DNA from 3 places in the Colwellia sp. M166 genome. Region 2 is predicted to be linked to each of the others. Evidence: riboswitches for the same ligand, from Rfam matches in the RefSeq annotation. Region 2 holds a riboswitch; each other region holds the start of a gene.
The links. Region 2 has a riboswitch for cobalamin ahead of FGD67_RS15235 (hypothetical protein). Riboswitches for the same ligand answer to the same signal wherever they lie in the genome.
Positions count from the first base shown of each region.

Region 1 (2,275 bases), 1.1 Mb from region 2:
TACGATGGAAGTGCCTGCTGGTGCAACCGATCTTAACTTTACCATGGCTGGTGGAACAGGTGATGCTGATCTTTATGTTAAATTTGGCTCAGCGCCAACAACGACGAGCTATGATTGTCGTCCATATAAAGGCGGAAATGCTGAGTCTTGCCCGATAGAGACAGCACAAGCGGGTACTTATTATGTGAAAGTTATTGGATATTCTGCCTTCACTGGTGTGAACTTAACAGGTAGCTTCACTGAAGGGTCAACGGGCGGTGGCGGTGATGCTACAGGTGGTAGTGCCTCAGTAACTGATATCACAGTTGCACGTCGCGCATGGACTTATTACACCATTGATGTACCTGCAGGCATGGCAACACTTGATTTCAATATGAGTGGTGGCACTGGTGATGCAGATATGTACATTCGCCGTGGTGCACAACCAACAACTTCAACTTATGACTGTCGCCCTTATAAAAGTGGTAACACAGAAGCATGCCCATTTACTAACCCAATAGCCGACACCTGGCATATAGGTATCTATGGGTACGTTGCGGCAAGTGGTGTGAGCTTAGACGTAACATACAACCCATAAAGATATAGAAATAACCCCAAACTAGACTCCCAACTAGATTGTAACTAGGGAAGATATTAATTTATCTTCCCTTTTTTTTATCCGTCAACTTGGTCAATCACTCGCCTCGCCTCTGCTGATTTTATCAATAAATACATACGCCAAATTAAAGATAATTTTTTCAATTTATACCGGCAGTGTTATAGTCCTGGTAATTTATTATTAGGTGCTTGTTACTTACTTTTAGTGGGTAAGTTCAGGAGAATAGGGAAATTGGTGAAAATCCAGTACGTGCCCAACGCTGTAATGACGTATTAGTTTGAAAATATCGCAGAGCAATCTTATGCGCTTGCGCAATACCCTTAGGTTTAAAACCGATATTAAAGCCACTGGCAATAAATGCTGGGAAGGTATCAAACTTTAATTTATTTTATCTAAATTTATGTCTTAGTCAGAAGACCTGCCCAATAATGCCAACAAAGTGGAAGGCCGACCGCTTTTAAAGTCCAAGAAGGGGAATATTTTGGATTTATTCAATAACAACACCGCGCAGCCAAGAGCGACGCATCAATTTAATGAACAAGAGCAATATGGCTTATATAAATCAATTTTTAACCGCAGAGATGTTAGAGGGCAATTTCTAGCCACGGAAATTCCAAATGATGTACTAAGCAGGATACTATATGCTGCCCACCATGCGCCATCTGTTGGTTTTATGCAGCCTTGGAACTTCATTGTTATACAATGTCCTGAAGTAAAAACTAAAATACATCAAAGTTTTACCCTTGCTCATCAAGAAGCACAAACAATGTTTGAAGCAAGTAAGCAAGAAAAATATAAGAACTTAAAGCTTGAAGGCATTATTGAGTCACCTATCAATATCTGTATTACTTGCGATCGAAACCGAACAGGCAAAACAGTTATTGGCAGAACTCATATGAAAGAAATGGATTTATATAGCTCGGTATGTGCGGTACAAAACTTTTGGCTTGCTGCTCGTGCGGAAGGTTTAGGCGTTGGCTGGGTTTCAATTCTGCATCATGACACCTTAAAAGCAACACTCGCTTTGCCTGATTCTGTCGTACCAATCGCTTATTTGTGCCTTGGTTATGTTAGTCATTTTCAGAAAAAACCAGAGCTAGAGTCTGCAAACTGGTTACCCAGAAGACCTATTGACGAGTTGGTTAATTTTAATGGTTGGGGCCAAGAGGCTCGAAATGAAAGCGAACAAGCATTAATTAAAGCATTAAAATCAAATCAAGCATTTCCACAATCGTTTCACCCTTAAAAAATAAAGTGTGGCTCTAATTAAGTTCAGCTCAAATAATAGAAGCGTTTATAAACAAACGCTTCTATTTCTACCGTTGTTTTTAGCTTGGTATAAAGCGGTATCAGCCTGTTCAAACAATGCGGTCCAATTAAGCTCATCTTGTCGTTGAGCAATACCAATCGATACTGATATTTTAGGCAAGTAGGCTTTAGAGTCCCTTTGCATTAACTTTAATTGCGATATTGCCAGTCTAATTTTTTCAGCCACTTCATGTGCTTGTGTCATGGTTTTATTAACCATTACAACCACAAACTCTTCACCACCAAAGCGCACAGCAATATCTTGATCTGAGATGGTCGCTTTAATGACTTTAGCAATACGCTGAATCACCTTATCACCAATAAAATGACCAAACTGATCATTTACACTTTTAAAATGATCAATATCAA
Region 1 covers NZ_CP040755.1:4,532,605-4,534,879, reverse strand. Annotated here, with positions in the region: gene FGD67_RS20430 (S8 family serine peptidase) at 1-577, shown strand, start outside; cobalamin riboswitch at 764-1,039, shown strand; gene bluB (5,6-dimethylbenzimidazole synthase) at 1,080-1,844, shown strand; gene FGD67_RS20420 (GGDEF domain-containing protein) at 1,893-2,275, opposite strand, start outside.
Region 1: another riboswitch for cobalamin. It lies ahead of bluB (5,6-dimethylbenzimidazole synthase); the one in region 2 lies ahead of FGD67_RS15235 (hypothetical protein).

Region 2 (2,275 bases):
TCGAAGAGTTGATAAGCATTACCCGTTGAATTTTCGCCTAGTCTTGCTAATAAGCAACGTAACGCTTCGCCATGAAAAATAACCAGTAAGTTTTTACTTTTGTGACTCAGTGCTAGCGACTTTAATGCTTGATAAATACGTTCACCGCATAGTATTGCGCTTTCTCCATTAACCGGTTTTAGTTCGGTAAATTGGTGTAATATTTCATGATAGTTTTTATCGTTCTTAATATCATTAACATGTTTACCTTGCCAATGACCTAAATCTCTTTCGACCAAGCTATCTAAACTCATCACGGGGGCATTTAATTGTTGCTGGCATATCGCCGCGCTTGCAATTGCTCGTCCTAGTGAGGAAGAAACAATGAGGTCTATTTTTTTGCTGATAAGTTGCGAGGCAACATTTTCTGACTGTTGTTTGCCTATAGCGGTTAGTTCACTGTCTAATTGCCCTTGAAAACGTTGTACTTTATTCCATTGGGTTTGTCCGTGACGAGCTAAATATAGCGTTGTTTTCATTTCTTAGCTCTATGCTGTAGCTGTTAAAATAGAATAATTGGCTGTGGAGAATAACTAAATCATTAACTTGATTCAATGCAATTGTTTTTTCTACACACTATTGCTCTGACAAGCATCCAGTAGAGGCAGGTAAAATGGTGTTATTTGTTGAATAACCGTTGCGCATGGCGTAATATCAGCGCAGATTTAGGTGTCTTGAGTTGCCGCGTTAATGAGATAAAATTTATCTGCTTAACACGGATGACAAAGATGAAACGTGAAACTGGTGAAATACCAGTACTGCCCCCGCAACGGTAACTGTGAGCAGCAACAAAACCACTGTATTAAATCACTACTTTATTTAACAAAATAGTGACGATATGGGAAGGTGTTGCAAGTGCGATGAACAGGAGTCCGGAGACCGGCCTAAAGCTATCACTCGACAACTGCGGTGGGCGGTAATTCAGAGAACAGTATACGGTCTGAGTTATTTTTTACGATCGCATGATGTATTAAAGCGCTACTTATCGTTGCTATTATTCATTACGTGACCACACCGCATACCGACTTTGATTTCCTACACCGTTAATATTCTATATATATTAGGCAGCGGAATCGTTATGAAATCAGACCACCAAAAATTACCTATTAACTTGTTTGTTGCCGTATTGGCAATATTAAGCTTTCTTATGTTAGCTACTCGTACACACCATTTTTCTAGCTTTAACCATTTGCCGAGTGCATCAATTGCTATTTTCTTTTTAGCTGGGATGTATTTGAGAAATATTAAAGCCTTTTGGTTCTTTTACATTCTGACTTTAACAATAGATCTCGCGTCATCTTATTATCGTGGTCAATTTGGTGACTGTATTACCACTTCATATCCAGCGTTAGTATTGAGCTACGGCGTTATGTTTACTGTCGGTTATTATACTCGTCCTAACTGGCAGCGAAGCGCCTGGCAAATCAACATTGTTAAAGTGGCGTTAGCGTTATTTATTGCCAGCTCAATTGCCTTCTTTATTTCAAATGGTAGCTATTACGCATTATCAGGTAAGTTTCCTGAGTTGTCTTGGGCTGAATACGCAACCCGCGTTGATAAATACTACTTTAAGTCTATTTCTAATCCTATTTTCTATGTGATTTCGGCGATCGTTATTGATTTTACCTTGAGTCATTTCTTTGCTGATAAAGCCATAGATACCAAAGTTAATAACTCGCTTTAATTTTTAGCTTGTTAAAAATAGTTTAATGAGAAGGATAGCTTAATGGCTTCTGCAAAAAAGCAAACATCACCAGTTGCAAACACCGCATTTAAAAATAAGCCTGAACATAAGCAAGGCAGTGGTGTTATGTGTTCAGCATTAATTATTGCTGCGCCGCATTCGGGCTCTGGAAAAACCACAGTAACAGCGGCTTTGGCTCGTTATCACCGCAACCAAGGTCGTACAGTAACGGTGTTTAAAGTTGGACCTGACTTTATTGACCCGATGATTTTACGCCAAGCTAGTGGTGAATTAGTTTATCAATTAGATCTCTGGCTCGTTGGCGAGAAAGGCTGTCAGGAATTGCTTTATCGTGCTGCACAAGAGTCTGATCTTATTCTGATTGAAGGCGTCATGGGCTTGTTTGATGGCAACCCGAGTAGTGCGGACCTAGCTGAGTACTTTAACATTCCAGTGCTAGGGGTTATCGATGCTAAAGCGATGGCACAAACCTTTGCCGCGGTGACGTTTGGCTTAGCAAAGTTTAGAAAAAACTTACCTTTTTCTGGCGTA
Region 2 covers NZ_CP040755.1:3,382,932-3,385,206, forward strand. Annotated here, with positions in the region: gene FGD67_RS15230 (histidine phosphatase family protein) at 1-518, opposite strand, end outside; cobalamin riboswitch at 727-942, shown strand; gene FGD67_RS15235 (hypothetical protein) at 1,118-1,723, shown strand; gene FGD67_RS15240 (cobyrinate a,c-diamide synthase) at 1,766-2,275, shown strand, end outside.

Region 3 (2,275 bases), 2.3 Mb from region 2:
AAGTAATTGACATCACTATAGAAAACAAAGTTAAGATGATCAGGCCAGAAAAAACCCAAGCATTTTTACCTTTAATAGTACGAAAAATATTCACGAAAGCTTACCGATATTGTTACGGGATAAATTGGGTTTGTGGCTGAACGTTGCGTCAGGTGCAGGGTAAAAATAGACTCGCGGGATGCCACTATGTTGAGCGTCATCTCGATGGCAAGGTAAACCAAAAACACTTGTTAAGACATCAGGCGTTAGCACCTTATCAACGCTACTGTTACTGACTAAATCACCTTTATCTAAGAGTAGTAATCTATTGCAGTACTGTGCTGCAAGATTGAGATCATGTATGGTCATGATCACGGTAATATTTAAAGCCTTAATTAATTGTAATATTTGATGTTGATAGAATATGTCTAAATGATTAGTGGGTTCATCTAATACTAATATTTTGGCTTTCTGTACCAAAGCTTTAGCAATCAATACTCGTTGTTGTTCACCGCCAGATAAAGTATTGAAGAATTTATTTTTGCTCGTTGCTAAACCTACTTTGTCTAACGCTAGCAGAATTTCTTTTTTATCAACGTCGTTGTCACGAGCAAATAGCGCTTTATAGGGCAGTAAGCCCATTCTTACTACGTCATAAACTTTTAAATCAAATATAGGAGGTGATTTTTGTACCACTAAAGCAAAGGTTTGTGCTAATTCATGTGGTTTATATTGACGGATACTTTTATTTTTTAGCTTTATACACCCTTGCCAGTTTTTATACTGATTTAATAAACACTTAAGCAACGAAGTTTTACCTGCACCATTGGGTCCTATTATGCCAATAATATCGCCACGGTTAATATCAAAAGTAATGTTGTTCAGGATCACTTGTTTGTCAACTGTCCAAGATACTGCTTTAACACTGAGTAATTTTGACATCAAAAATAGCCTAATATTAACATCTGGTGAATATTGGATAATGTTCCTAAGTATGTTTTCATTGCTACCTAAACGTTAACGCAAAAGTTTGTCGGGGATAATGTTATTTATTCGGGTGCTGAAAATAGGATACGAAGGTCTTTTAGACAGTGTAACTCACGTGTATTCCCGCACGGTGTTAACATTATTAGTGTTATTACAAATTTTGATACTAGGTGTCCTGACTTATAACTTTGAATAATAAAGCTATTTACAGTTGCGGGTACAGTCACGGCCTTTAACCATGTTCCCTATAAATTAACCTAAAGTTGATCTATGATCATCAAATACTTGGTTAAAGATATCATACAATATGAAGCTGATTTTACGGTTAAGTATGCCGCTTTACAACGAAAATCGTCAAGCAACATGAAGGGCGGGTCAGGGCGGATAATAAAAAAGGAGCTAATGCTCAATGCCGATCAGTTAAGAAAATGACCTGTTGACCGATCCAAACGATCATGCAAAATCCGTAGTTAGGAAACTAACTACGGATTTTTTTTGTGAATATAGAACAAGCACTGCAAGCAACACTTGAAGAAAGCAACCGATACCATACCTTTGAAAAATTATCAGAAATTCTTGACCCTGAAATCATTGAACAAGGCTTTCAACAAGCAGGGATTGCTACCGTTCGTAAGCGAAGGTTACCGCTTGAGGCTGTTTTGTGGTCAGTCATTGGCATGGCATTATTTCGAAAAGAATCGGTTTGGAATATCGCCAATAAGCTAGATATCATGCTACCTGGCAAAAACCAACTCGTTGCTCCAAGTGCAATGGTACAAGCGAGACAAAGGTTAGGTGATGACGCCGTTAAACAGGTTTTCAATAAATCTGCTCAATCAATGTATAAGCAACAGTCATTCGAAACATGGAATGGTTTGAATCTATTAGCGGTTGACGGTGTTGTGTGGCGAACAGCCGACACGCCTGACAATCGTAAAGCATTCTCTTCTGGTAGCAACCAATATGGTGATACAGCCTTTCCTCAAATACGCATGGTCTGTCATATGGAATTGACCAGCCATCAACTACTCAGTAGCGAGTTTGATAACTATAAAACCAATGAGATGAAATTAGCTGAGCGTTTAATTGAACGTACACCAGATAATTCACTAACTATGTTTGATAAAGGATATTATTCTTTAGGCCTGTTAAATCGTTGGCACCAAACTGGGAGTATGAGGCACTGGCTGATACCAGCAAGGCCCGACTTACAGTATGAAATCATCTCTAGCGCGGGTAAAAATGATCATATCATTGAATTGAAAACAACCAAGCATGCACAAAAAAACTTTCCCGATGTTCCTGAAAC
Region 3 covers NZ_CP040755.1:1,043,275-1,045,549, reverse strand. Annotated here, with positions in the region: gene FGD67_RS04770 (FecCD family ABC transporter permease) at 1-94, opposite strand, end outside; gene FGD67_RS04765 (ABC transporter ATP-binding protein) at 91-921, opposite strand; cobalamin riboswitch at 1,114-1,260, opposite strand; gene FGD67_RS04760 (IS4 family transposase) at 1,464-2,275, shown strand, end outside.
Region 3: another riboswitch for cobalamin. It lies ahead of FGD67_RS04765 (ABC transporter ATP-binding protein); the one in region 2 lies ahead of FGD67_RS15235 (hypothetical protein).